DNA from 3 places in the Mesorhizobium sp. M0983 genome. Region 3 is predicted to be linked to each of the others. Evidence: predicted binding sites of a transcription regulator. Region 3 holds the regulator's gene; each other region holds the start of a gene.
The links. Region 3 encodes LexA, which represses DNA repair genes until DNA is damaged. Its sites were predicted from a motif close to TGTTCNNNNTGTGTTCNG; they were not measured.
Positions count from the first base shown of each region.

Region 1 (9,875 bases), on a different contig from region 3:
ACCTGGAAATATCCGAGCTGCATCCTGCGCGGCGACGATTCCAGCGGCGAGTTCTATTCGATCGCGGTCTCCAACGGCTATCAGCAGGTCGACAGCGGCACCAAGATGATCCATCTCGGCAAGAACACGTCCAGCCGCATCATCTCCAAGGGCATTGCCGCCGGCTTTTCGCAGAACACCTATCGCGGCCAGGTCTCGGCCCACCGCAAGGCGACCAACGCCCGCAACTTCACCAACTGCGATTCACTGCTGATCGGCGACCAGTGCGGCGCGCACACCGTGCCCTACATGGAAGCCAAGAATTCGACGGCGCAGTTCGAGCATGAGGCGACCACCTCGAAGATTTCCGACGACCAGAAGTTCTACGTCATGCAGCGCGGCATCCCGGAAGAAGAGGCGATCGCGCTGATCGTCAACGGCTTCGTCAAGGACGTCATCCAGCAGCTGCCGATGGAATTCGCGGTCGAGGCGCAGAAGCTGATCGGCATCAGCCTCGAGGGCTCGGTCGGCTGACCGGATAAGAATTTTCAGGAAAAAGAAAAAATGCTTGAGATAAAAAACCTGCACGCCCGCATCGTCGATGACGGCACCGAGATCATCCGCGGCCTGAACCTGACGGTCAGGGCCGGCGAGGTTGCTGCTATCATGGGTCCCAACGGCTCGGGAAAGTCAACGCTGTCCTATATCCTCGCCGGCCGCGAGGACTATGAGGTCACCGAGGGCGATATCCTCTATGACGGCCAGTCGATCCTCGAAATGGATCCGGCCGAGCGCGCAACCGCCGGCATCTTCCTCGCCTTCCAGTATCCGATGGAGATACCGGGCGTGGCGACGATGGAATTTTTGAAAGTGGCGATGAACGAGCAGCGCAAGGCGCGCGGCGAGGAACCGCTGAAGATCCCGGAATTCCTCAAGCGCGTGAAGGAAGCGGCCGCCTCGCTCAACATGGATATGGCGATGCTGAAGCGGCCGCTCAATGTCGGTTTTTCCGGCGGCGAGAAGAAGCGCGCCGAGATCCTGCAGATGAAGCTGCTCGAGCCGAAACTGTGCGTCCTCGACGAGACCGATTCCGGCCTCGACATCGATGCGCTGAAGATCGTCGCGGACGGCGTCAACACGCTGCGCTCGCCGGACCGGGCCATCGTTGTCATCACCCACTACCAGCGCCTGCTCCAATACATCGTGCCGGATACGGTGCACGTGCTCTACAGAGGCCAGGTGATCAAGTCGGGCGACAAGTCGCTGGCGCTCGACCTCGAGGCCAATGGCTATGCCGGCGTGATCGGGCAAGCCGCGTGAGATGCCAGCAGGCCCGGAAGGCAAGCCAAACAAGGCGATACTGATGAACATGCACACGACACCCCAGCGAACATTGGCCGAAACGGCGCTGATCGACGCCTTTGGCGAGCGGCTGTCGCTGCTGCCCGGCGACGGCGCGGTGATGCTGAAGCGCGACGACGCCATCGAGGCGATCAAGGGCGGCCTGCCGACGCGGCGCATCGAATCCTGGCATTATACGGACCTGCGCCGGCTGCTGACCTCGGTGCCGGACTTCGATCCGGCAGCGGTCGCGAAAGCCATTGCGCCGATCGTCGAAGACTCCTCGGTTTTGCCGGTCCTGAACGGGGTTTCGAGCGCGAAACTGCCCGATATCGAAGGCGTCGCCGTACAGCGCCTGTCGGAGAAGCTGACCGACGGCAGCATCGCGCCGGGGTTGGATCCCTATGGCACCGATGACGCGATCGGCGCGCTGAACACCGCCTTTGTCGCCGACGGCTATTTCGTCGACATCGCCGACGGTGCCGAACTGGAAAAGCCGCTTGAGCTGCAGAATTTGCAGGCCGGTGGACAGACGCATGTACGCCTGGCCGTCCGCGTCGGTGCCGGCGCCAAGGCTGTCATCGTCGAGCGCCAGGCGGGCGAGGGGGCGGCGCTGGTCAGCTCGGTCAGCCAGCTTGTGCTTGGCGAGGGCGCCGAAGTGACATGGCTCATCGTGCAGGAGCAGCCGGATACGGCAACACATCTCGCCCAGTTCAAGGCGCATCTCGGCAAGAATTCGAAACTGACGCTGTTCGTCATGAATGCCGGCGGCAAGCTGGTGCGCCAGGAGGTCGTCGTGAGGACGACCGGCGAGGGCGCCGACTTCACGCTGCGCGGCATCAATCTTTTGGCCGGCGACACCCATACCGACGTCACCATGGTGCTCGACCATGCCGTGCCGCACACCGCCTCGACCGAAGTCATCCGCAACGTGGTGACCGGCAAGGCGCGCGGCGTCTTCCAGGGTCGTATCAACGTCCACCAATATGCGCAGAAGACCAACGCCAAGATGGCCTGCAACACGCTGCTGTTGTCGGACGACGGTGAGTTTTCGACCAAGCCGGAGCTTGAAATCTTCGCCGACGACGTCGTTTGCGGCCATGGCGCGACCGTCACCGAGATCGACCACAGCCATCTGTTCTACCTGATGGCGCGCGGCATCGACGAGAAGACCGCGCGCGGCCTGCTGGTCAAGGCCTTCGTCGCCGAAGTGATCGAGGAACTGGACGACGAGGCCATCGTCGAGGCGCTGGAACGACGGCTCGACGATTGGTTTTTGACGCACGGGTAGAATTGGCCGAGGGGTGCTGGACGGAATGAGGCGATGCCTCGAGAGAGCTTGTGATGGACCAGAAAGTCGAAAACATTCCCTACGACGTCGAGGCGATCCGCCGCGACTTCCCGATCCTGTCGCGGCAAGTCTACGGCAAACCGCTGGTCTATCTCGACAATGGCGCCTCGGCGCAGAAGCCGCAGGCTGTGCTCGACGCCATCCAGCACGCCTATTCCCAGGAATACGCCAACGTCCATCGCGGCCTGCATTTCCTGTCGAACGCCGCGACCGACGCCTATGAGAACGCGCGCAAGATAGTACAGAGATTTCTCAACGCGCCGAGCACCGACAACATCGTCTTCACCTCGAACACCACGGCGGCGATCAACACCGTCGCCTATGGCTTCGGCATGCCCAATATCGGCGAAGGCGACGAGATCGTGCTGTCGATCATGGAGCACCACTCCAACATCGTGCCGTGGCATTTCATCCGCGAGCGGCAGGGCGCAAAACTGGTTTGGGTGCCGGTCGACGATCTCGGCGTCTTCCACATCGAGGAATTCGAAAAACGGCTGACCGACCGCACCAAGCTGGTTGCCATTACCCATATGTCAAATGCGCTGGGCACGGTCACGCCGATCAAGGAGATCGTGCGCATTGCGCACGCCCGCGGCATTCCGGTGCTGGTCGACGGCAGCCAGAGCGCCGTGCATATGCCGATCGACGTGCAGGATCTCGACTGCGATTTCTTCGTCTTCACCGGCCACAAGGTCTATGGCCCGTCGGGCATCGGCGTGCTCTACGGCAAGAAGGATATTCTGGAGCGGATGCGCCCGTTCATGGGCGGCGGCGAAATGATCGAGGAGGTGACGCAAGACATCGTCACCTACAACGACCCGCCGCACCGTTTCGAGGCCGGCACGCCGCCGATCGTCCAGGCGATCGGGCTGGGTGCGGCGCTGGAATACATGGAAAAGATCGGACGCGAGCGCATCGCCGCCCATGAGGCCGATCTGAAGGACTATGCGCATGAAAAACTGCGCGCCATCAACTCGCTGCGCATCTTCGGCGATGCGCCTGGCAAGGGCGCCATCATCTCGTTCGAGCTGCAGGGCATCCACGCGCATGATGTGTCGATGGTCATCGACCGGCAAGGCGTGGCCGTCCGCGCCGGCACGCATTGCGCCCAGCCGCTGTTGAAACGCTTCGGCGTAACATCCACATGCAGGGCATCGTTCGGCATGTACAATACCAGGGCCGAAGTCGATGCTTTGGCCGATGCGCTGGAAAAGGCGCGAAAGTTCTTCGGTGACGACCATGGATGATGCCAGCCACACCGCCGAGACCAATTCGGAAACGACGACCAATGCGGCGGTTTCCGGATCGACAATCCCCGCCGACGAATTGGCGCGGCTGACAGACGACATCGTCTCGGCGCTGAAGACGGTCTATGACCCCGAAATCCCGGCCGACATCTACGAGCTCGGCCTCGTCTACAAGATCGACATCGAGGACGACCGCTCGGTCAAGATCGACATGACGCTGACCGCGCCGGGCTGCCCGGTGGCCGGTGAAATGCCGGGCTGGGTCGAAAACGCCGTCGGCGCCGTCGAAGGCGTTTCCGGCGTCGAGGTCAACATGACCTTCGACCCGCCTTGGTCGCCCGACCGCATGTCGGAAGAGGCACAGGTAGCGGTGGGGTGGTACTAGCATCCGACCAGCCAAAGGCTGGCGCACTTGCGCCGGGTACAAAACTTCACCATTTTAGGTGAGGAATCATTCGGCAGACCTTGAACCTGCGCGCAATGGAGAAGGAAAGAATGGGACGCTTTGCCGTCATCACGATGACCGAAAAGGCTGCCGACCGGGTGCGCGAGATCGTCGCGACCCGTGAGAATGCGCATGGCATTCGCCTCGGCATCAAGAAGGGCGGCTGCGCCGGCATGGAATATACGGTCGACCTGGTGACCGAGCCCAACACTAAGGACGATCATGTCGAGCGCGACGGCGCCCACGTCTATGTCGCGCCTGAGGCAGCGCTTTTCCTGTTCGGCACCGAGATGGATTTCGAGCAGACGACGCTGCGCACCGGCTTCACCTTCCGCAACCCGAACCAGAGCTCGGCCTGCGGCTGCGGCGAATCGGTCGAATTGAAGCCTGCCGATCTGAAGGCACTGGCCGAGGCGCGCGCTTCGGCCTAAGGCTTTTCCTTCGCCGTTCCCGGCGGCAATCGCATACGGGGAGGCCCCCTCATCCGGCCCTTCGGGCCACCTTCTCCCCGATGGGGAGAAGAGGCTGGCGCCAGCCTCTCCCCTCGGGGAGAGGTCGGATTGCCCCGAATTGCCCTTCGCAATTCGGTTGGCAATCCGGGTGAGGGGGCGCTTGCCCATACGCGATAGCGAACGGGGAGAAGAAACGCTAATCCACCCACATCCCGGTTCGTTTGTGCCAGTCGGCGATCGACTCTTCCGGGTAGACATCGAAGACCTTGTCGCCCTTGCCGATATCGGGCTCGACCCAGTTCGCCTTGTATTTCAGCATCAGATGCACCTTCTCCGGCGGCTTCGGCAGGTTTGTGTCGATCGCCGAGGCAAACGGATGCACCAGCTCCGGCCAGGTTGGATCGTAGAGCCAGAGTGCCGTCCCGCATTTCGTGCAGAAGTTCCGTTCGCCCGTCGAGATCTCGCGTTGCGGGTGCTCGTCGTCCTCGATCTCGGCCCGGTAGACGCCGAGATGGCGCTTGCCCTCGATTTTCAGCGTCTCGTAATCGGCGCCGAGATTGATGGCGAAACCGCCGCCGCCCTGCTGCTTGCGGCAGATCGAGCAGTAGCACAGCATGAACGGCACCGGCGTGTGGCTTTCCACCTCGAAACGCACGGCATTGCACCGGCAGGACCCTTTGAGCAGAAGCGGCATGAAAAACTCCGATGAAACTGATTCTGAACTTGTCAGGATGGTGCCGGTAGCGGCGATGACAAGGGGAAATCCCGGTGACATGATCGCGCCATGGACAACGAGCGCATAGAAGAGCTTTTCGAAGGCCTCGGCCCGGTCAGCATCCGCACGCTGTTCGGCGGCAAGGGCATCTATTTCGATGGCGTCATCGTCGCCATTGTCATCCGTGGCGAATTGATGCTGAAGGCCGACGCCGAAAGCGCCCCGGATTTCGAAGCGGCCGGCTGCCGGCAATGGACCTATACCGGCTCGCGCCACGGAAAGCTGGTGTCGATGCCCTATTGGAGCGTTCCCGACAGCGCTTTCGACGACCCCGACGAGATGGCGATCTGGGCGCGCCGCGCCTACGAGGCAGGACGGCGCGCCGGCAAATAGGCTGCGTCATGCTTCGGCAATTCTGGGCCGCATTTCACGCCAGGTCCCGCGCCTCGGGCACGAGCGCCAGCGCCTCGGCAAAGCCGGCACCGCTGAAGGCCGCAACAGTATCGGCGCTCTCGACGGCGAGCATAGATACGGCAACGCCTTCGCGCAGTGCCGCGCGCAGCGTCAGGCCGCGCAGCAGGGCGGCGATCGTCGCGCCGGCCAATGCGTCACCGGCGCCGGCAGCATCGGTCCGCTTTTGGAGCGGCGGTGGCAGGATCGAGAACGCGCCCAATTTGTCGAAACCGAGCACCGGTCCGTCGCCAGCGGTGATCACGCCGCTTTTCAGGCCCGCGCGTCTCAGGCCGTCGACGATGCCTTGGTCGTCAGCATCGATGTCGACGCCGGCGAGCACGCCGGCCTCGTGCCGGTTCATGAAGGCGAGTGCCAGAAAATCAAGCACCGGCGTCAGCCGCGCCGCTTTGCTGGGCGAGACGGCAAGCGCAAACACCGGCTTGCCGGCGGCGAGTGCCGCCAGCCGCGCCACTGCGGAAGACGGCAGGTTGGCGTCGCACAGCACCGCGTCGGCCGAACCGATCGCGTCTCGCACCTTGGCGCGGCGGATCTGCTTGGGAAGCGCCAGCTCGTAGAGCACCATGTCGGCAAGGCCGGCGATCAGCCCGCCGTCGCTATCGACCAGCATCGTATGGCTTGGCGTCGCGCGGTCGAGGAACACCGCCGACAAATCGGCAATGCCGGCGTCGGTGACGGCGCGTAAAACCGTGTCGCCCAGGGCATCGCCGCCGCGCACCGAAAGCAGCGAGGCCGAGACGCCGCGCCGCACCGCACAGCGCAAGGCGTTGAAGGCGGCGCCGCCGACATGCTCGCGCATCGTGCCGGGGTTGGAAGCGGCCGGCACGAAGGCGCCGGCAACCCGGCCGCGCCGCTCGATATAGGCGCCACCCACGGCCAGGATCGTCGGGGATTTCATCATGCCGGCAAAATGCCCTTTGCTGTTGCCCGGGAGGAGACTAGGTCGCCGGGCGGAACCCTGCAATCGCGGGTGCGATTCGGATGGTGACGGCAACGGCGCCGCATGCGAGGCGGGATACGTCCGGAAGCAAAATTGTGAAACAAAAATAGAACAAATATGGATATCCGTTATTTTTCAAACCCTTGGGGCTCATTGACAAATGAGAACAAACGAGGTACATTCTTTTAAGGATTGCGGGATTGTCCGGCCTCCATTGACGACCACGGGGTGATGTATCATGGCTCAGAATTCTTTGCGGCTTGTAGAGGACAAAGCGGTGGACAAATCAAAGGCTCTGGATGCGGCGCTGTCGCAAATCGAGCGTGCCTTCGGCAAGGGTTCGATCATGCGGCTCGGCGCGAACGAGCAGGTCGTCGAGATCGAAACGGTGCCGACCGGCTCGCTTGGGTTGGACATCGCGCTTGGCGTCGGCGGCCTGCCGCGCGGCCGCATCGTCGAGATCTACGGACCGGAAAGCTCGGGCAAGACGACGCTGGCGCTGCACACGGTGGCCGAAGCCCAGAAGAAGGGCGGCATCTGCGCCTTTGTCGATGCCGAGCATGCGCTCGATCCGGTCTATGCCCGCAAGCTCGGCGTCGATCTCGAAAACCTGCTGATCTCGCAGCCCGATACCGGCGAACAGGCGCTGGAGATATGCGACACGCTGGTGCGCTCCGGCGCCATCGACGTGCTGGTGGTCGATTCGGTGGCGGCGCTGACGCCGCGGGCCGAAATCGAAGGCGAGATGGGCGATTCGCTGCCCGGCCTGCAGGCCCGCCTGATGAGCCAGGCACTGCGCAAGCTCACCGCCTCGATCTCGCGCTCCAACACCATGGTCATCTTCATCAACCAGATCCGCATGAAGATCGGCGTGATGTTTGGTTCGCCCGAGACGACGACCGGCGGCAACGCGCTGAAATTCTATGCCTCGGTCCGCCTCGACATCCGCCGCATCGGCTCGGTCAAGGATCGCGACGAGGTCGTCGGCAACCAGACCCGCGTCAAGGTCGTCAAGAACAAGCTGGCGCCGCCCTTCAAGGTGGTCGAGTTCGACATCATGTATGGCGAGGGCGTCTCCAAGACCGGCGAGCTGGTCGATCTCGGCGTCAAGGCTGGCGTGGTCGAAAAGTCGGGCGCCTGGTTCTCCTATAATTCGCAGCGTCTCGGCCAGGGCCGCGAAAACGCAAAACTGTTCCTGCGCGACAATCCCGACACGGCGCGCGAGATCGAATTGGCGCTGAGGCAGAATGCCGGATTGATCGCCGAGAAATTCCTTGAGAACGGCGGCTCCGAAAGCAGCGACGACGGTTTCGAGGACGACGCCGGGGCGATGTAGGAAAAGCGACGCCTCCCGGAGCGTCAGCCAGGTTCGGATTTGATGTTTTGATTTTGAGTTTGCGTAATCGGTACATTTTGAACCGCCGGCCCCGTGCCGGCGGTTGGCGTTTGACGGCGAGTCAGACGCATTTCAAAGCGCCGGTGAAAGCCGGGATTTGAGCCCATTTGGTGTTTCTGGACAGGCTGCGGTGCGACCGCTAAAAGGCCATGTCTATTTTCCGCCGGCAGCCGGCGGTTCTCTCGAAAAGGCAGTATTCATGAGTGGCGTCAACGAGATCCGGTCGGCATTTCTCGACTATTTTCGCAAGGAAGGTCACGAGGTCGTCGCGTCGAGCCCGCTGGTGCCGCGCAACGACCCGACGCTGATGTTCACCAATGCCGGCATGGTGCAGTTCAAGAACGTTTTCACCGGTCTGGAGAAGCGGCCCTATTCGCGTGCGACGACTGCCCAGAAGAGTGTTCGTGCCGGCGGCAAGCACAACGACCTCGACAATGTCGGCTACACCGCGCGACACCTGACCTTCTTCGAGATGCTCGGCAATTTCTCCTTCGGCGATTATTTCAAGGAGCGCGCCATAGAGCTTGCCTGGAACCTGATCACCAGGGAGTTCGGGCTGAAGAAGGACAAGCTGCTGGTCACCGTCTACCACACCGACGACGAGGCCGCCTCCTACTGGAAGAAGATCGCCGGTCTTTCCGACGATCGCATCATCCGCATCGCGACCTCGGACAATTTCTGGGCAATGGGCGACACCGGACCGTGCGGGCCGTGTTCGGAGATATTCATCGACCGTGGCGAGCACATCTGGGGTGGCCCTCCCGGCAGCCCCGAGGAGGATGGCGACCGTTTCCTCGAATTCTGGAACCTGGTGTTCATGCAGTATGAACAGGTGACGAAGGACGAGCGCGTCGACCTGCCGCGTCCGTCGATCGACACGGGCATGGGCCTCGAGCGCATGGCCTCCATCCTGCAAGGAGTTGATAGCGTCTTCGAAACCGACCTGTTCCGCCACCTGATCGACGCTGCGTCGTCGGCGCTTGGCCGCGGTCCGGATGCGGACACCGTCGCATCGTTCCGCGTCATCGCCGACCACTTGCGTTCGTCCTGCTTCCTGGTCGCCGACGGCGTGCTGCCGTCCAACGAAGGGCGGGGCTACGTGCTTCGTCGCATCATGCGCCGCGCCATGCGCCACGCGCAGTTGCTCGGCTCGAATGAGCCGCTGATGTGGAAGCTGGTGCCGGCGCTGGTCCGCGAGATGAGCCAAGCCTACCCGGAACTGGTGCGCGGCGAGCAGATGATCACCGAGACGCTGAAGCTTGAGGAAACTCGTTTCCGCAAGACGCTGGTGCGAGGCTTGGGCTTGCTTTCGGAGGCGACGGAAAAGTTGGTCTCCGGCGACATGCTGGATGGCGAGACAGCGTTCAAGCTCTACGACACCTATGGCTTTCCGCTCGATCTGACGCAGGACGCGCTGCGCCAGCGCAACATCTCGGTCAACCTTGCCGGCTTCACCGAGGCGATGGAGCGGCAGAAGGCGGAGGCGCGCAAAAGCTGGGCTGGTTCCGGTGAGGCCGCAACCGAAACGGTATGGTTCG
Region 1 is NZ_JAMYNH010000011.1:191,063-200,937, forward strand. It holds gene sufB (Fe-S cluster assembly protein SufB) at 1-513, shown strand, start outside; gene sufC (Fe-S cluster assembly ATPase SufC) at 544-1,299, shown strand; gene sufD (Fe-S cluster assembly protein SufD) at 1,343-2,611, shown strand; gene NKH71_RS21115 (cysteine desulfurase) at 2,665-3,918, shown strand; gene NKH71_RS21120 (SUF system Fe-S cluster assembly protein) at 3,911-4,303, shown strand; gene sufA (Fe-S cluster assembly scaffold SufA) at 4,414-4,794, shown strand; gene NKH71_RS21130 (GFA family protein) at 5,012-5,509, opposite strand; gene NKH71_RS21135 (TfoX/Sxy family protein) at 5,600-5,923, shown strand; gene NKH71_RS21140 (PfkB family carbohydrate kinase) at 5,958-6,902, opposite strand; gene recA (recombinase RecA) at 7,180-8,277, shown strand; gene alaS (alanine--tRNA ligase) at 8,537-9,875, shown strand, end outside.
Region 1: the regulator LexA is predicted to act here: its motif matches at 7,038-7,055, upstream of recA (recombinase RecA).

Region 2 (9,875 bases), on a different contig from region 3:
GTCGATGATGGCGCCCTACGGGCCGGCCGAGAAACAGGCGCTGCTCGAAGCGGCCGATCTAAAGACACGCGCCGAAACGCTGATCGCCATCACCGAAATGGCGCTGGCGCGCGACAATGAGGATTTCGGTTCGAGTTTGCAGTAGGCTCTTGCCTTCTCCCCTTGTGGGAGAAGGTGGATCGGCGCGTAGCGCCGAGACGGTTGAGGGGTGCTGGACGGAGTGCCCTCGGTGCCAAGCTGGAACACCCCTCATCCGACCGAGATTCGCTCGGCCACCTTCTCCTACAAGGGGAGAAGGGAAGTCCGCGCGCGAAACCCCGAAGCGGTTGCCTTGTGGAAGGACGGATCGAATGGCGGATGGACGTGACGGGAACAGGACTGTCGATCCCAAGCTGCTGGAACTGCTGGCCTGCCCGCTGACCAAGGGGCCGCTTGCCTGGGATCCGGAGCGCGGCGAGCTTGTCTCGCGGGTGGCAAAGCTTGCCTATCCGGTGCGGGACGGCATTCCTATCATGCTGCCATCGGAGGCGCGGGTCATCGCCATAGACGATGCCATGCCACCGCCGCGCCTGGGTGGCTCGGAATAAGGGCCGCTCCGCAGCGATCCTTCGCGCCCCCCTTGTCCTGCCGTCATCAAATTCCGCACCGCAGCAACGCTCTGACGAAGACAGGGGGCCTATTGAAAATTGCGTCCCTTGGGCATGACCTTCTCCGCCTTTCCCAATAATTCCGTTTGCGCGATGCTGCCCGGCCGAGCCTCGTCTGTACGGCTCGAAGGCTCAGGTCCTGCCTCTTCCAGCAGCACCGACAGCCACGGCGTCAGATCCTCGACCTTCTCGGCGACGATATGGATGACGTCCGATTCCGATTGCAGCTTGCCGGTGACGCGGATGAGACGTGCGCCCATGACGATGGGGCGGAAGCGGTCGAAAGTCCTTTCCCAGAAAATGATGTTGGCGACCGCATTCTCGTCTTCCAGCGTCAGGAAAATCGCCTTGCCATTGCCCGGCCGCTGCCGCACCAGCACGAGGCCGGCGACCGAAACGCGCCGGCCGTCCCGCACCTGGCCGAGCCGCGCATTGGGCGTGACGCCGGACCGATCCAGCCTTTGACGCAGGAAGGCGACCGGGTGCGCCTTCAGCGACAGGCCGAGCGAGCGGTAGTCGTGGACGACGTGCTCGCCGAGCGGCATTGTCGGGAGCCGGGTTTCAGGCTCGAGATCGCGCAAGCGGATCGCCGGCTGATCGAACAGCGGCAGCTTTTCGGCGGCACTCTTGCCGTCGAGCGCGCGGACCGCCCATAGAGCGTTGCGGCGGTTCAATCCAAGCGAGCGGAAGGCGTCGGCCTGCGCCAGCTTTTCGATCTCGTCGACGTTGAGGCCCGAGCGCAGCCAGACATCGCGCACGGATGTGTAGCCGTCGCCGCGCCTCACCACAAATGCTTCCATGCGCTCCTTCGACAGGCCTTTGACCTGGCGAAAGCCAAGCCGGACGGCATGGCTGGTCCGGATGACACCGCGCATTTGAACATGGCGGTCGAGAATGCGGGCCGGATCGAAAGGCGATTGCTCCAAGGCGCAATCCCAGCCGGAAAAGTTGACGTCGACCTCTCGGATCTCGACGCCATGATCATGCGCGTCGCGGACAAGCTGAGCCGGCTGGTAAAAACCCATCGGCTGGGAATTCAGAATCGCGGCGCAGAACACGTCGGGATAGAAGGTCTTGAACCAGCAGGAGGCATAGACCAGCAGGGCGAAGGAGGCGGCATGGCTTTCGGGAAAGCCGTATTCGCCAAAGCCCTCGATCTGCTTGAAGCAACGCTCGGCGAAGTCTTTTTCGTAGCCCTTGGCAACCATGCCGTCGACCATCCTCTTGCGGTAATTGCCGATCGTGCCGGTGCGCTTGAAGGTGGCCATGGCGCGGCGCAATTCATCGGCCTCGCCCGGCCTGAAGCCGCCGGCAACGATGGCAATCTTCATTGCCTGTTCCTGGAACAGCGGCACGCCCAGCGTCCTGCCGAGTATTTTTTCCAGTTCCGGCTTCGGGTATTCGGGCTTTTCCTTGCCTTGCCGGCGGCGCAGATAAGGGTGGACCATGTCACCCTGGATCGGGCCGGGCCGCACGATTGCCACCTCGATGACGAGATCGTAGAAGTTTTTCGGCCGCAGCCGCGGCAGCATCGACATCTGCGCGCGCGATTCGATCTGGAAGACGCCGATCGTGTCGGCGCGGCAGATCATGTCGTAGACATGTTTGTCCTCGGCCGGGAGAGTGGCCAACACATAGGGTTGGCCATATGCGTCCCGCGCCTCGGGATAATGATCCTGGAGCAGGGTGAAGGCGCGCTGCAGGCAGGTCAGCATGCCGAGCGCCAGCACGTCCACTTTAAGGATTTTCACCGCGTCGAGGTCGTCCTTGTCCCACTCGACCATCTTGCGCTCGTCCATCGCCGTCTTGACGATGGGTACGATCTCGTCGAGCCGGTCCCTTGTGATGACGAAACCGCCGACATGCTGCGACAAATGGCGGGGAAAGCCCATGATCTCGTTGGCGCATTCGATCACATGCCTTGTCGAGGGATCGGTCTGATCGAGGCCGCCGGCTTTTGTCTCCTTTTCGCCGAGCTCCGAGGTCGACCAGCCCCAGATCGAACTGGACAGCGCGCTCCGGACGTCGTCCGACAGGCCCATCGCCTTGGCCACTTCGCGCACCGCAGAGCGGCCGCGGTAGCTGACGACGGCGGCGGCCAGCGCGGTGCGCTTGGTGCTGTATTTGGAATAGATGTACTGGATGACCTCCTCGCGCTTTTCATGCTCGAAATCGACATCGATGTCGGGCGGCTCGTTTCTTTCTTCGGAAATGAAGCGCTCGAAAAGCGTGTCGATCTTGTCCGGGCCAACTTCGGTGATGCCGATGCAGAAGCAGACGATCGAGTTGGCGGCGGAGCCGCGCCCCTGGCAGAGAATGTTCTGGCTGCGGGCGAATTTGACGATGTCGTAGACAGTCAGGAAATAGCGCGCGTAGTTCAGGCGCTCGATCAGAGCGAGCTCCTCCTCGATGCGCTGCGTCACAAAAGCGGGCACGCCCGAGGGGTAGCGGATGGCGGCCCCCTCCTTGGCCAGCCTTTCCAGCTCGGCCTGTGGCCCGAGGCCCGATTCCGTCGGCTCGTCGGGGTAGTTGTATTGCAGGTCACTGAGCGAGAAGCTCAGCTCGCCGGCAAAACGCAGCGTTTCCGCCAGCGCTTGCGGATGCCTGCGGAAAAGCCGTGCCATCTCCAGCGGTAGCTTTAAATGACGCTCGGCATTGGCCGCCAGTTCCAGCCCCACCTCGGCGACGGGCACATTGAGGCGGATCGCCGTCAGCACGTCCTGCAGCGGGCGCCGTTCCGACGTATGGTAGAGCACATCGTTGGTCGCCATCAGCGGGATGCCGGCCAGTTCGGCCATCGCCGCCGCCTGCTCGATACGGAAGCGGTCGCTGCCGCGGTAATCCGGCGAAACCGCAAACCGCAGGCTTTCGCCGAAGCGATCCGTGAGCCGGCTAAGCACAGCAAGGCTATCGGCCGCGCCCGTCGACACATCCGGCAGGATGGCCAGCGACAAGAGATCGCCCCATTCGAGAAGATCGCTTTCTTTGAGAAGCGTTGCTCCCTTTTCGTTTTCGTCGCGCAAATTGGCCTGCGTCAGCATGCGGCAGAGATGGCCCCAGCCCTTGCGGTTCTGCGGGTAAGCGAGAATGTCCGGCGTGCCGTCGCAAAATACCAGGCGGCAGCCGGGATGATAGGAAACACCCTCCACCTTGGCCTGCTGCCAGGCGCGCACGACGCCCGCCACCGTATTGCGGTCGGCGAGCCCGATCGCTGAAAACCCCATGAATTTCGCCGCGACCACCAGCTCCTCCGGTTTCGAGGCGCCGCGCAGGAACGAGAAGTTCGACTGGATGCCGAATTCGGCATAGGGAACGGCTGTCAGCGCATTCATGCGAAGACTCCATGCATGAACCAGCGCGGAGCGGGCTGCGAGGCGCCGTAGAGGCCTTGGCGGTAAAGCCAGTAACGGCGGCCGTCGGCATCCTCGATGCGGAAATAGTCCCGGGTCGGCGCATCTTCCCGTCCCGCCGCCTCTCGCCACCATTCAGGCGCAATGCGCTCCGGCCCTTCGGCGCGCGCGACCCGGTAGAGCGCGCGCCGCCAGCGGAAGTTCAAAGGTGGGCCTTCCGGCATTTCGGTGGCCGGCACCTCGATCGGCTCGGGCGAACGGAAAAGCCGGATCGGCCGTTCCGGCTGGAAGACGGTCGTGGGAGCATCCTTCACCTTGTCCGGCTGCTTCGGCGGCGAGCTTCTCTGCGGCGCTTCGGCGAAGGGAATGGCGGCGACGGCGCGCTCCGGCAGATGGCTCTCGACGGCGACCGGCTTCAAGACCGCGCCTTCGCCGAGCCGGGCGCGGATGCGGTCGGCAAAAAGCGCGATGTCGGCGCCCCCGTCGTTCGTCTCGCCGGCAAGGTCTGCCTGCTGCATGTCGAAGGCGGCGGCGGTCAGCACCGAGAGGCGCACGAGATCGAAACCATAGCCGGCGTCGATATCCTGTTCGAGCGCGGCAAGCCTTTCGTGAAACAATTTCTGGATCAGCAGCGGCTCGCGCAAAGGTCGCGAGGTGCCGACGGCGATGCGGCTGACGCCGCCATCGACGCGAAAGAGCAGCAGCGCCAGCCGCCTTGCGCCCTCGCCGCGACGCTCGAGGTCCTTCTTCAATGTGGCCGCCAGCATGCCTGTCAGCCGCTCGATGTCCTCGGTCAGCATGATCGGCTCGGCGAGGTGGCGTTCGACCGAAAGCGGCGCGACCGGCAGGCGCGGCGACACGGCTTCGTCGAGGCGGCCGAGCGCCTGGTCGAGGCGCAATAGCAGCGATGCGCCGAAGCGGCGGGCCAGCGGCGCGCGCGGTGCCGCCATGACGGCGCCCGCCGTGCGCAGGCCGACGCTTTCGAGGCTGGCGCGGACCTCTGGATCGATGCGCAGTGCCGCCAACGGCAAGGGCGCGAGAAGCGCTTCCTCCTCACCATCGGGAACGATGCGGTCGCCGGCAAACCGCGCCGCCGCCCAGGCCGAGCCCGGCGTGGCGGCAAGCCCGGCGCGGACATCGAAGCCCTGATGGAAAAAACGCGACAGGATGTCGTCCAGCATCGAGCGTTCGCCGCCGAAAAGATGGGTGCAGCCGGTGACGTCGAGATAGAGGCCATCGGCCCCGTCGAGCGCCACCAGCGGGGTATAGCGGTCGCACCAGTCGGCGAGGCCTTCGAGCAGGCGCCGGTCGGCTTCCGGATCGGCCTCCACGATGTCGATCGAGGGATGCATGGCGCGTGCATCGGCTATGCCCATGCCGCGTTTCAGGTTAAGCGCTTCGGCCCGCTCGTCGAGGGCGGCGATGCGCTGGGCGTTCCGGTCGCGGTGACTGATCACCAGCGGCAGGTGATCCGACGGCCGGGAACGCCAGGACCGCCCCAGGCGCTGCCGCAGGATCCTCTCGGCGGCGAGATGTGGAAACCACAGGGACAGGATTCTTTGCCCATTCCTCGCCCCGTCTTTCTTCGAATATGCGTTCATCGGGGTTCCACTCCAGTGTGAATTTTCCGGGCAAGGCAGTGCGGCTCTTGCCGATGGTGATGGTGAAGGCGGGCCGGCCGATCGAGCCGGCGAGCGGCCCGGCGATCGTCTCGCGCGCTGCCGCCGGTGCCGCCGACAGGATGAGGCGGACGGGCGCTGCCGTCGGCTCGGGCTCGCCGGCCTGGCGCAGCAGGAAAAGCGGCCGGCCGGCACTCTGCGCCCGGGCGTGCAGCCGCCGCGTCGCGGTGAGATCCAGCCGCTGCGGGTTGCCACGGATTTCGAGGATGACTGCGGCCAGCGCCGTCATCCTGGCGGCCTCCTCGGCGACCCACAGCGCATCGAGCAGCCTTGGCGCCTCGGAAAACAGCAATTGCTCCGGCTCGATGCCGAAGAAGGCGTGAAGCCCCCCGGCATAGGGAAAGCCGGCCTCGCGGAAAACCTCGGATGTGCCGATCCACAGCACCGGCAGTCGCGGCCCCTGGCTGAGGATCAGGCTGATGAGCGACAGGACAAAACCGGCGACTGCTCCGGCATCGCGGGTCGCGGCGCCATGAAACTCGCTCAGCGCCGCCTTCGGCAGGCCGCCGCTCAGCGCAGCATCGAGGCGCTCGGCACCGGTGCGCAAAAACGCATCGGGCGGCGCCACGGCGAGGCCGCGACGGACAATCGTCAGATTCCGAGCGGGTGTCGGATTCCGAGAGGATGCCAGACTCTGGCGAGGCACATCCGCGTCAAACGACGAACCGGCCGGCGCTTCCAGGCGCTCGGACAAGGTCCCTTCGATCTTCGCGATCTGGCGGCGCAGGGCAAAAACAGTCTCCCGCGCCACGGCGCTTGTCGCCATGACGGTCAGCTTCCACTCACAATTGTTCCTGTTATGTTCCTATAGATTCCAGAGGGCGGCCAAAGAGTCAAGCGGAGTCATGGGGAATTTATTCCTGCCTTGATGGCATGGTCCGGGCGCTCCAGCCCGACCATTTGCCGAGTCCGGCCCGAAAGCCTATATGCCGGGATCAAAGGACAAAGCATGGCTCGCATCTACCAAACACGCATCTGGCACGACCAGCTTTCGCCAACGATGGAGGAAATCGAGCTCCTGGCGCTGGAGGCCTATGCCCATCTGCCGGAGGAGTTTCGCAAGCTGACCGGCGAGATCGTCATTCAGATCGCCGAATTCCCGACCGACGAGATCATGGACGACCTTTCGCTGGAAACGCCCTTCGACCTGCTCGGCCTGTTCGAGGGGCGCGGCATCGCCGAGCGCTGGAATCCGCAGACCGGCGAAGGCCCGAACCGGATCACGCTCTACCGCCGCGCCATCCTCGACTACTGGGCCGAGAACGAGGAGACGCTGGGCGACATCGTCACCCATGTGCTGATCCATGAGATCGGTCACCATTTCGGCCTGTCGGACGATGATATGGAGAAGATCGAAGAGGCAGCGGAGTGACGTCGTTTTGACTGGAGAGCGCAGCGTTCCTTCGCGCCAGCGTCCAGAAGTGTCCCGCATTCGCGGGCACCCGAAGCGATGTCAGCGCTACCAGTCGCTGAGCTTGGTGTCGGGGCCGTATTCCTGGCCTTCGATGTCCTTCACCACCGCCTGGCCGCAGCGCATGGTCTTGGCATTCTTGTCATAGGCATAGGTCGGCGAGCCGAACAGGTGCCAGCCCTTGTTGAGCGCCGCCGTCACCTTGTGGCAGAAGCTGGCGTCGTCCGGGCCGGACAAAAAGCGGTAGAGTTTCATTTTCAATCCCGTCGTGAGTTGCAATCATGCGCGAACAGCGGCGGCCTTCGCCAGCAGTTTTTCGGCCTGCGCCAAATGCAGCTGCTCGACCATCTTTCCGTTCAGCGCAATCACCGCCTTGCCGGTATTTTCGGCAAGCGCGAAGGCATCCTTGATCGCGCCCGCCTCGGCTATCGCTTCAGGCGACGGCGCAAAGGCCCGGTTTGCGGCCTCGATCTGGGCCGGATGGATCAGCGATTTGCCGTCGAAGCCCATGGCGGCCGCTTCCGTGCACTCGCGCGCAAACCCGTCCATATCGCTAAAATCATTGAAGACGCCGTCGAGCAGGTCGAGGCTGCCGGCGCGCGCGGCGAGCACCATCTGCATCAGCCACGGCACGAGATAGCGCCGGTCGGGCGTGGTGAGAATTCCGGTGTCCTTGACCAGATCATTCGTTCCGGCAACGAAACAAACCAGTCGAGAGGCTGGGTCGCGGCCAAGCTCGGCGATCGGGCCGATGTTGAGCAGCGCCTTGGGTGTCTCCATCATCGCCCATAGCTTGACCTCGTCCGGCGCAAAATTGTCGTCGAGAACGTCACCGGCCTCGAGAATGTCGCGCGGCGTGTCGACCTTGGGCAGCAGGATGGCGTCGGGAGCGCATTTTGCCGCAGCCAGCAGATCGTCGGCGCCCCATTCGCTCGACAGCGCATTGATGCGCACAACCATCTCGCAGCGCCGGTTGGAACGGCCGGCGAAAATCCCCGCCAGTTTTTCGCGCGCGGAAAGCTTGTCGGCCGGGGCGACGGCGTCCTCGAGATCGATGACGACGGCATCGCAGGCCAGCGACCGGATCTTGGCCAATGCCTTGTCGTTCGAAGCCGGGACGTAAAGCACCGAGCGGCGCGGGCGGGAGGGTTCGGCAGTCATGTCCGATCTATGCCGCCTGCAGACGGCCGAGGCAAGCCGTGCATAAAAACTGCACGCAATTTCGGAAAATCTCCTCGTCTCCGCCCCGCTTGCCACCCGACAGAATGCGACAAGGGCGGCATGCAAGAGCAAACAAATTGCCGTTGGTCCCTGCCGTACCGGCTTCGCCGCGACAGCTGGTGGCTTGTCGATCCGCCCCCGGCAAACCTCCTCCCTTTCGTCCGCAAATCCCCGCCCAGATATTCCGGCCGCATCAAAGCGGCCGAGAAAGCCCGATCATGACAGCGTTCCTCACGCCGGCGCCGAGCTATTGCAGCCGCTTCGGCGTTGCCGTCCTGCTCGTCGCGCTGGCCGATTTTTTCTTCTATAGCCAACCGGCCGGCATCACGCTTTTCCTGTTCGGCGTTGCGATTGCCACCACGAGCATGGCTGTCCATCCTCTCGGCTCCTTCAACGATGGCAGGCCCTGGTTCAAGCCAGTTGCGCTGCTTGTGGCGCTGCTGCCGCTCGCGGAAAATGTCAGTGCGCTGTCCGTCTCGATCGGGCTGGCGGCGCTGGCCGTCTTCGCGCTTTCGCTGGCCGGGCGGTTGAAGCACGGGGTTGCCCGCATTGCCGGCCAACTCTCGCTATTCCTGCTTGCAACGCCCTTTCGGTTCGTCCTGGATTTCTTTCGCTGGCGCAAGGCGGCCCGGCAGCTTGGCCGACGGCGCGTGCGCCTTGCGACGATTGCCGTCTGGGTCATGCCGCTAAGCCTCGGCGCGGTGTTTCTCGCGCTGTTCGGCGCCGCCAATCCGGTCGTCGAATACTGGCTGTCGCTGATCGACCTAATGGCACTGCTCGAGCTCATCCAGCTGCCGCGTCTCGCCTTCTGGCTGTTCGTGCTGGTCGGCGTCTGGGCCTTTCTGCGCCCGCGCCTACCGCGCTTTCTCCGCTCCATTCCGCGTGTGCTGTCGCCTGTGCCTGTCGGCCGGGCGACGACAAAACCCGCCAAGGCGATCGAGGACATCATCTTCGGCAAGGCCGCGATTCTTCGTGCGCTGGTCGTCTTCAACATCCTTTTCGCGATGCAGACCGCGCTCGACGCCACCTATCTGTGGGGCGGCATCGCGCTTCCCGACGGGCTGACCTACGCCGCCTATGCGCATCGCGGCGCCTATCCCTTGATCATCACAGCGCTGCTCGCAGCCGGCTTCGTCCTGGCGGCGCTGCGGCCGGGCAGCACGACCTCCAGCGATCCGCTCATCCGCCGGCTGGTCTACGTCTGGGTGGCGCAGAACATCGTGCTGGTCATCTCGTCGATCCTGCGGCTCGACCTCTATATCGGCATCTACGCGCTGACCTACTGGCGCATCGCCGCCTTCGTCTGGATGGGACTGGTGGCGGCGGGCCTTGCCCTGATCATCGCCCGCATCGCGTTCGAAAAATCCAATGAATGGCTGCTTTCCGCCAATCTTCTGACGCTTTCAATGACGCTCTATGCCTGCTGCTTCGTCAACTTCGCGGCGCTGATCGCCAACTACAATGTCGAGCACTCATTCGAAATGACCGGCCAAGGCACCGAACTCGATTTCTGGTATCTGCGTACGCTCGGTCCCAGCGCCTGGCCGGCGCTCGACCGTTTCCTCGA
Region 2 is NZ_JAMYNH010000029.1:14,521-24,395, forward strand. It holds gene NKH71_RS29660 (LON peptidase substrate-binding domain-containing protein) at 1-145, shown strand, start outside; gene NKH71_RS29665 (Trm112 family protein) at 351-587, shown strand; gene NKH71_RS29670 (error-prone DNA polymerase) at 677-3,979, opposite strand; gene NKH71_RS29675 (DUF6504 family protein) at 3,976-5,454, opposite strand; gene NKH71_RS29680 (ImuA family protein) at 5,387-6,442, opposite strand; gene NKH71_RS29685 (metallopeptidase family protein) at 6,626-7,048, shown strand; gene NKH71_RS29690 (DUF1737 domain-containing protein) at 7,136-7,342, opposite strand; gene NKH71_RS29695 (HpcH/HpaI aldolase/citrate lyase family protein) at 7,367-8,248, opposite strand; gene NKH71_RS29700 (DUF4153 domain-containing protein) at 8,527-9,875, shown strand, end outside.
Region 2: the regulator LexA is predicted to act here: its motif matches at 6,466-6,483, upstream of NKH71_RS29680 (ImuA family protein).

Region 3 (9,875 bases):
TCCCACCCCATGGCATGGTAGATCACCGTCTGGCGGGCGGCGTTGGTCAAATGGTCGTCGCCGCGGATGATGTGGGTGACGCCCATGTCGTGATCGTCGACGACGACGGCATGCATGTAGGTCGGGTTGCCGTCCGAGCGCAGAATAATGAAATCGTCGAGATCCTTGTTGGGAAAGCGCACGTCGCCCTGGACGCGGTCATGCACAACCGTCTCGCCGTCTGTCGGCGCCTTGATGCGGATCGCCCCCTTGGCGCCGGCCGGCGCCTCGGAGGGGTCGCGGTCGCGCCAGCGGCCGTCATAGCGGGGAGGCAGCCCCTTGGCTCGTGCGCTCTCGCGCATTGCCTCCAACTCGGCAGGCGTCGCGTAACAATAATAGGCCTTGCCCATGCGAACGAGTTCCTCGGCCACCTCGCGATGGCGCGGCGCACGCTCGAACTGCGACACCGGCTCACCGTCCCATGTCAGGCCAAGCCAGGAAAGCCCGTCGAGGATGGCCGCGGTTGCCGCATCGGTGGAACGCTCGCGGTCGGTGTCCTCGATGCGCAGCAGCATCGTGCCGGCTGTGTGCTTGGCATACAGCCAGTTGAACAGCGCCGTGCGCGCCCCGCCAATATGCAGATAGCCGGTGGGCGAGGGGGCAAAACGGGTGACGACCTTGTCGGGCATGGAACTCTCAGGCAGGCGAAGGAAGTGGGTTTGCGGACTTTCGCGCGTTGCGCGTTCATGTAGCATAGGAGGTCGAGGGCGCAAGGGGCAGACCCGATGGCTGTGCGAGGCCGTGGTGCGGGCGAGGGCGAGGACGTTGGCAGCGGCGTCAGCGAACGCTTGCTGTTTGCCGCGCCCGTGCCTGTCCTGCCGGCACCCGCATTGCTGCCGGTTCCACGCTTTGATGCCCCGTCGCTGCCGGCGAGCGACCCAGCAACGGTTCTCGTGCCCGCGGCCGAGCCCATCGTGCGCCTACGCCGGCGTTTCCGCCTCCCGTCACCGTCCCGTATCCGCAACGGCGTAACCTCGGCGGTCGGCCTGGAGCTCGACCGTGGGGTTGCCTTCCTGCTGGTGCCGGTGTTCCTCGCATGCGGGGTGATCGTATATTTTGCGCTGGCGGTGGAGCCGGCCTTTCCACAGCCGATCGCAATCGTCGCCTTGGCAGCCCTCTGTGCCGTCGCCTCGCGGTCGTGGCCCAGAACCCGCCTGTGCTTCATGGCGGCGTTGCTCTGCGCGCTTGGCGTGCTTGCCGCCAAGGTCGAGACCTGGCGTGTCGGAACGCATATGCTCGGTTCCGAAATCTCAACGCGCCTCACGGGTCGCGTCGTATCGTTCGAGCCCATGGCGAGCGGCCGCATCAGGCTGACGATCGATGTGATCTCAACCGCCAGGCCGACACTGCGCTACATGCCGGAACGGGTCCGCGTTTCGGCGATGAAAATACCGGCTGAGCTGACCGCCGGTTCCGAGATCGCCGGCTATGTGCGGCTGCTGCCGCCGACCGGGCCGGTGCGGCCCGACAGCTATGATTTCTCCTTCGACAGCTATTTCGCCGGTATCGGCGGCAGCGGCTTTTTTCTCGGCAATCCGAAAGTCGTGTCGTCGGGCAGCATGCCGCTTGCCGCGCGGCTTTCTTCCTCGATCGAAGACGCGCGCGAATCCATCGCCGACCATATCCGCAGCCGCATCGGCGGCGCCGAGGGCGAGATTGCTGCTGCGCTGATCGTCGGCGTGCGCGCCGGCATTCCCGAGGAGATCAACGAAGCGATGCGGCGTACAGGCATCTATCACATCATCTCCATCTCGGGGCTGCATATGGCGTTGGTCGCCGGCACCATCATGGCGCTGCTACGCGGCACCTTTGCGTTGTTTCCCGATTTCTCATCGCGACGGCCGGTCAAGAAATATGCCGCGGCCGCCGCGCTTTTTTCGATTGCGGCCTACCTCGTCTTTTCCGGCATTGTGGTGGCGGCCGAACGCAGCTTCATCATGCTGGCGGTGATGCTTATCGCCGTGCTGTTCGACCGGGCCGCGCTCACCATGCGCAACCTGGCGATCTCGGCCATCGCGGTCATTCTGGTGTCGCCGCACGAGGTGGTCGGTCCGAGCTTCCAGATGTCCTTCGCCGCGACGGCGGCCCTTGTCGGCGCCTATGCAGGCTGGTCCGATTACCGCGCCGGCGGGGCCACCACGCCGCCGCCCCGGCGGTCGCCGCTACGCTTTGCCACTAGAAAGGTACTGCTGGGCATGGGCGGCCTGGCGATGACCTCGATCATTGCAGGGAGCGCCACGGCGCTTTTCGCCATATGGCATTTCCAGCGCGTGGCGCCGCTCAGCCTGTTCGCCAATCTGGCCATCATGCCTATCATCTCACTGGTCGTCATGCCCTTCGCCGTCCTCAGTGCGCTGGCGATGCCGTTCGGCGCGGATGGGCCTTTCCTCTACGTGATGGGCAAGGGGCTGACGGCGATGATCGCCCTGTCCGGGTGGATCTCCGAGCGCTCGCCGATCGATGCGGTCGGGCTGATTTCGCTGAGATCTGTCCTTTTGGTGACGATCGCCCTCGTCATTGCCAGCATGGCGACGACCTGGTTGCGGCTCGTGGCCCTTCCTTTTGCGCTCGCCGGCTTGCTAACGACAACGCAGACGCGCGTACCCGATGTATTGATCTCGGAGGACGCACGGCTCGTCGCGCTGCCGATCGGCAGCGGTGAACTCGCGGTCAACCGGGCACGCCCGAATGAGTTCACCATCGACAACTGGAAACGCGCGCTCACATCAGAGGCTATCGTCGCGCCGGAAACACCTGGAAAGAACGATCCGCAATTCGACATTGCCGATCCGGCCGACTTACCGCCGGGCATGCCGTTCATTTGCACGGACGGTCTCTGCCTTGCCAGGCATCCATCCGGCGCGATCATCGCGCTAGCCAATGACCGCGATACTGCACGGCCAGCCTGCGCCTTTGCCAGCTTGATCGTCATCGACGACGCCACCGCCCATAATCCCTGCTACTACGACCGGCTGGTCCTCGTCGTCACCAAACGGCAACTGGCGCGCGCGGGAAGTGCGGCCGTCTATTTCGATCCACAAGCGGCAACACGCGCCGAAATCCGCTTCGCCGTCGAAAAATCATACCGGCCCTGGCACGTGCAGCGGAAATTTTCCCGCGCGGCGCGGGGCATGCCGCCATACCGCAGAGCCGACAAGCCAAAAGCCGGCGCCAAGGGCGCAGCTCAGTAGCGGCGGATCAGCCCAACGAGCTTGCCCTGCACCTTGACCCTGTCTGGTCCGAAGATGCGCGTCTCGTAGGCCGGATTGGCGGCTTCCAGGGCGATCGAGGCGCCCTTGCGGCGGAACCGCTTCAGCGTCGCTTCTTCCTCGTCGACCAGTGCCACCACGATCTCACCGGGGCTCGCCGTATCGGCATTGCGGATGATCACCGTGTCGCCGTCGAAAATGCCAGCCTCGATCATCGAATCGCCTTTGACCTCCAGCGCATAATGCTCGCCGCCCATGATCATGTCCGGCGGCACCGAGATCGAATGCGTCTGGTGCTGGATGGCATCGATCGGCACACCGGCGGCGATGCGGCCCATCACCGGGATCGACACGGCGGCGACGACATCGTCGTCATTGCCGGCTGCAGGCATGCGCGACGATGTCGGCTTGCCCTGCCGAGGACCTTGCCCAAGACTGCCCTGGATGACGCTCGGCGAGAACTTGCGTGCCGCATTTAGGCCGGGGGCGATCGAATCGGGCAGGCGCAGCACCTCCAGTGCACGGGCCCGGTTGGGCAAACGGCGAATGAAGCCGCGCTCCTCCAGCGCCGTAATCAGCCGGTGGATTCCCGATTTGGAAGCCAGGTCGAGCGCTTCCTTCATCTCGTCGAAGGAGGGCGGGATACCGCTTTCCTTCAGCCTTTCGTGGATGAACATAAGCAGTTCGTGTTGTTTGCGTGTCAGCATAGCGACCCCCAACAGAATCAGAAAACAAACCCAGAACAAACACTATCTGTTCCAGTTGTGTTCCGCAACTGTTTAAAGTTTAATGAATGTGTTAGGGCTCGGGAAACGATACCACTCACCAAACCGGAACGCTGCATTTTCACCGCCGCGGGCGTCATCGCCTTGATTCTGCTTTCGTTTGCGGCCTCTGGGTTCCCAGAAGGCGGCACTGGTATCGGCCGTCAGCCGGCAAAGGGCACGGAATTGAAGCCGTATCGACTGTGCGGTTTGGTCAATGCACCGTGAACGAAACGAACTCAAAACGCCAACCTTGGGTTGGCTTGGCTCCTGGTTTCCACCGCGTGGTCAGGCAACTTGTCGCCGGTGGAGCCTTGCTGCGCGATACCAGGTAATGGAGAACCGCTCGTGACCGATGGATGCCGTCGATGCGTGTCCGGCGTTGCGGTGAATCTTGGGGGAGCAGACAAATCATGACAGGAATTCGCGATCTCGTTGCCATAAGGGCGATGGATGCTGCAGATCCGCTGCGCGCGATGCGCGACCGCTTTGTGCTGCCGCAAGGAGTGATCTATCTCGACGGCAATTCGCTAGGGGCCGCTTCGCGTGCAGCTTTCGATGAATTGAGCAAGGCAGCGACCGAAGAATGGGCGCATGATCTCATCCGCGCCTGGAACACGGCCGGCTGGTTCAACATGCCGCTCGAACTCGGCGACCAGCTCGGGCGCCTGATCGGTGCCGCGGCCGGCCAGACGGTGGTCTGCGACACGACATCGGTCAACATCTACAAGCTGCTGCACGCCGCCATGGCCATGCGGCCGGAGCGGCAGGTCATCGTCGCCGAGGGCGACAGTTTTCCGACAGACCTCTACATGGCTGAGGGTGTGGTTTCGACGCGAAAAGATACGCTGCTGTGCCTCTCGGGGGTCGACGCGCCGAGCATCGAAGAGCTGATCGACGAACGCACCGCCGTGGTGCTGGTCAACCACGTCAACTACAAGTCGGGCGAACTGCGCGACATGCCGGCGCTGACGCGCAGGGCCCAGGAAGCCGGGGCGATGATCGTCTGGGATCTCTGCCACACCGCCGGTGCGATGCCAGTCGAGCTCGACACGGCAAACGCCGATTTTGCCGTTGGCTGCACCTACAAATATCTGAATGGCGGACCGGGCGCGCCTGCCTTCATCTATGCGGCTGAGCGGCATCTTGCCGACATCCAGCAGCCGCTCACCGGCTGGTGGGGCCATGCACGGCCCTTCGCCTTCGAGCCAGGCTATGCGGCCGGCACCGGCATCCGCCGGTTTCTGTGCGGCACCCAGCCGGTCCTGTCGATGCGCACGCTGAAGGGCGCGCTCGACATCTGGAACGATGTCGACATGACGGCGGTGCGCAAGAAGAGCATCGCGCTGGCTGATCTGTTCATCGAGCTCGTCGAGGCAAAGTGCGGCACTTACGGGCTAACGCTCGAAAGCACGCGCGACGGGGAAAAACGCGGCAGCCAGATTTCATTCATGCACGAGCATGGCTACCAGATCATGCGCGCGCTGATCGAACGTGGCGTGATCGGCGATTTTCGCGCGCCATCGACCATGCGCTTCGGCTTCACCCCGCTCTATGTCGGCTATGCCGATGTCTGGCAGGCCGTCGAAGTGCTTGAGGACATCCTGCGCACCGGTGCGTGGAAGGATGCGCGCTTCGCCATCAAGGCGGCTGTCACTTGAGATTGATGCGAGAGCTGGAATCGTGAGGCTGGCGACGACGCCCCGCGCGATGCTCACGCTCGTTGCAAGGCCATATTGCCAGGGGAGGGCGCAGGGTGTTCGAACGTCACATTGCCGATTGGGACAACGCCTATGCCAACGGCGCCAACATAGCCGGCAGCGATCGCTGGCCGGCGGCCTGGGTCGAGCCCGCGCGGGTTTTTCGCGACGTGCTTTCGACCGAGGGCCGGGCGCGGCTCGACATGGCCTATGGCCATGGCCCACGCAACCGGCTCGATCTTTTCCTGCCGGCCACCAAGCCCAAGGGGCTCGTGGTGTTCGTCCATGGCGGCTACTGGATGGCATTCGACAAGAGTTTCTGGTCGCATCTTGCCGCTGGCGCTGTTGATCGCGGCTATGCCGTGGCGATGCCGTCCTACACGCTCTGTCCGCAGATGCGCATTGGCGGCATCGTCAAGGAAGTCGGCGCGGCGATCGGCAAGGCGGCGGGGATGGTCGCAGGGCCGCTGATGCTGACCGGACACTCGGCCGGTGGCCATCTTGTTAGCCGGATGGTTACGACGACGACGCCGCTGGCGCCCGAAATTGTCCGGCGCATTCGCCATGTCGTATCGATCTCGGGTGTGCACGATTTGCGCCCGATCATGCGCACCGGCATGAACGAGACGCTGGCGATCGATGAGGCCGAGGCGCAGGCCGAAAGCCCGGTGCTGCTGCGCCCGATGGACAAGGCCCGCCTGACCTGCTGGGCCGGCGGCGGCGAGCGCGCCGAATTCCTGCGCCAGAGCGCGTTGCTGGCCAACATCTGGATCGGCCTGGGTGCCGCGACCAGTTCGGTGGTCGAGCCTGACCGGCATCATTTCAACATCATCGACGGTTTGGCCGATCCAGACCATCCGCTGACCCGGACCTTGATCTCGGAGTGAGGCAGGTTCAGCGTAGCATCAGCACGTCGCAAGCGGCGCCCGCCGCCGCGGCGGGCGTGAACGGCGCACGGACGATCAGCCCGTTGGCATCGGCCAGCATTTTCAGCATCGAGGAATCCTGGATGCTGAACGGCGTCGCCACGAGCGTGCCGGCGTCAGCGCTGACAACAGCCCGCACATAATCCTGCCTGAGATCGTTGGCCGGCATGGCAGCGCCGAGCCGTGCCTCACGCATATCCTGCTGAAAGGCGCGGCCGCCGAGCCGCGCCAGCAGCGGCTTCAGGAAGAGCTGGGTGCAGACCAGGCTCGCCACCGGATTGCCGGGCAAGCCGATGCAGCGAATGTCGCCCAGCCGCCCGAACATCAGCGGCTTGCCCGGCCGCATGGCGATCTTCCAGAAATCGAGAGTCATGCCTTGCCCGGTCAGCACGTCATGGACGAAATCGTGGTCACCGACCGAGGCACCGCCCAGCGTGACGATGACGTTCGCGCCAGCCTTCACGGCCTTTTCCACCAGCGCAGCGATCGCCTCCCTGCGGTCCGGCGCGATGCCAAGGTCGAGCACTCGCGCACGGACCGACTGTGCGGCGGCGGCGACACCATAGGCGTTGGAGGAGATGATCTGGTCGGGGCCAAGCTCGCTGCCCGGCGGCAGCAATTCGTCGCCGGTGGCGATGATGGCGACCAACGGCCTTTTGACCACGCCGACCTCAGGGTGGTTGGCCGATGCCGCCAGCGACAAGGCCGCCGGGTCGAGCAGGCGGCCTTTGTGCAGCAGGACGTCGCCTTTGGCGAAATCGAGCCCGAGGCGGCGGATGTTTCGCCCCTGCACCGTCGGCTCCGTCACTTCGACGACACCGCGGCCGAGATCGCGGACGTTCTCCTGGATGACGATGGTGTCGGCGCCTTCGGGAAGCGGCGCGCCGGTGAAGATACGGACGGCCTGCCCCTGCTGCACCGTCCCGGCAAAGCCGCTTCCGGCCGGCGCCATGCCGACCACCGAAAGCTTTGCTGGTAAGGACGCGATATCAGCCGCCCGCACGGCATAGCCGTCCATGGCGGAGGCGTTGAACGGCGGCTGAGTGCGGAGCGCCACAACCGGCTCCGCCAGCACGCGGTCGGCGGCATCCAGCAGCGCGACGCGTTCGCCCTGCAGTGCAGCTGCGCCGTCCAACAGGCGCTCGAGCGCCTCAGCAACTGGGACCAGCGCCATCAGCGGCCTGCCTCGGTGACCCCATCTTCGGTGATCTTGTAGTCGCCGGATTTGCCGCCGGTCTTTTCAACCAGCCTGATACCGGAGATGACCATGGCGCGGTCGACCGCCTTGGCCATGTCGTAGATGGTCAGGCAAGCGACCGAGACGGCGCTCAGGGCCTCCATCTCAACGCCGGTTTTGCCCGTGACGCGGGTCAATGCTGTGACCTTCAGGCCGGGCAAAGCTGCGTCCGGCTCGATATCGACAGATATCCTGGTCAGCAGCAGTGGATGGCAGAGCGGGATCAGTTCATGCGTCTTCTTGGCCGCCATGATGCCGGCGATACGCGCGGTACCGAGCACGTCGCCCTTCTTGGCATCGCCGGCGAGGATCATGTCCAGGGTCTCGGGCCGCATCGACACGAAGCCCTCCGCGACTGCCGTGCGCACCGTCTCAGCCTTGTCGCCGACATCGACCATGTTGGCTTCGCCGCGCGCGCCAAGATGGGTGAGGGCGGCCGCCATCCTCAGATCGCCTCTGCCGGCGCCTTGCCCGTCAAAAGCAGGCGCGTTGCAGCGGCCACGTCCTGTTGACGCATCAGGCTCTCACCGACCAGAAAAGTGGCGATGCCGCTCCGCTCCAGCCGGCGGCAATCGTCATGCGAAAAGATACCGCTCTCGCTGACCAGAAGGCGGTCGGCGGGCACCATCGCGACCAGCCGTTCCGAGGTCTCGAGGCTGGTTTCGAAGGTCCGGAGATTGCGGTTGTTGATACCGATCAGCCGCGACGACAGCTGCAGCGCGCGTTCCATCTCAGCCTCGTCATGCACTTCGACCAGCGCGTCCATGCCGAGCCCGAAAGCTGTCGCTTCGAGTTCTCTTGCCAACGCGTCGTCGACGCTGGCCATGATGATCAGTATGGCATCGGCGCCCCATGCCCTGGCCTCGTAGACCTGATAGGGATCGAACAGGAAATCCTTGCGCAAGGCAGGCAACTCGACGGCAGCGCGCGCATCGCTGAGGAACGCGGGCGCCCCCTGGAAAGAGGGTGCGTCGGTCAGCACCGAAAGACAGGCGGCACCGCCTTCCGCATAGGCCCTGGCCAGCGCCGGCGGATCGAAATCGGCGCGGATCAGGCCTTTGGATGGGCTAGCCTTCTTGATTTCGGCAATCAGCGCGAACCTGCCGGATTGGCGCTTTGCTTCAAGGGCGGAAAGAAAGCCGCGCGGCGCTTCGGCGTCCGTTGCCCGTGCCTTGATCTCGGCAAACGGCACTTGCGCCTTGGCCGCCGCGATCTCGTCGCGCTTGTAAGCCTCGATCTTGCGCAGGATGTCGGACATAGTTCTAACCGTTCGAAATCTCGACCAGCCTGTCGAGCACTTTCAGCGCGCGGCCGCTGTCGATGGCCTGCGCCGCCGTCACCATGCCGTCGGCAAGTGTCGTCGCCTTGCCGGCCACCACCAGCCCGGCGCCGGCATTCATCAGCACCGTGTCGCGAAAGGCGCCGGCGGCGCCGCCCAGCATGTCGCGCAGTGCCTGGGCATTGTGGGCGGCGTCGCCGCCGCGCAACTCGTCCTTGGTGTGACGCTTCAGCCCGACCGCTTCCGGGGTCAGCACAAAGCTGCGGATCTCGCCGCCGGCCAATTCGGCGACCTGCGTCTCGCCGGTGGTGGTGATCTCGTCATAACCGTCGCCATGGACGACCCAGGCATGGTCGGCACCAAGCTCCTTCAACGTTTCTGCCACCGGCATGATCCATTCGGGCAGGAACACGCCGACCATCTGCCGTCTGACACTGGCCGGATTGGAAAGCGGACCCAGCAGGTTGAAGATGGTGCGGGTGCCGAGCTCGACCCGGGTCGGGCCGACATGCTTCATCGCCGGGTGGTGCGCCGGCGCGAACATGAAGCCAACTCCGGCCTCGTGGATGCAGCGGCCGATCGTCTCCGGAGGGATGTCGATCTTGACGCCCAACGCGATCAGAACATCGGCGGCGCCGGTCAGCGAGGACAGTCCGCGATTGCCGTGCTTGGCGACGGGCACGCCGCTGCCGGCGATGACGAAGGCGGATGCGGTCGAAAT
Region 3 is NZ_JAMYNH010000018.1:82,244-92,118, reverse strand. It holds gene gltX (glutamate--tRNA ligase) at 1-668, opposite strand, end outside; gene NKH71_RS25890 (ComEC/Rec2 family competence protein) at 765-3,230, shown strand; gene lexA (transcriptional repressor LexA) at 3,224-3,955, opposite strand; gene NKH71_RS25880 (hypothetical protein) at 3,914-4,240, shown strand; gene kynU (kynureninase) at 4,426-5,673, shown strand; gene NKH71_RS25870 (hormone-sensitive lipase) at 5,769-6,599, shown strand; gene NKH71_RS25865 (molybdopterin molybdotransferase MoeA) at 6,607-7,812, opposite strand; gene moaC (cyclic pyranopterin monophosphate synthase MoaC) at 7,812-8,318, opposite strand; gene trpC (indole-3-glycerol phosphate synthase TrpC) at 8,321-9,133, opposite strand; gene trpD (anthranilate phosphoribosyltransferase) at 9,138-9,875, opposite strand, start outside.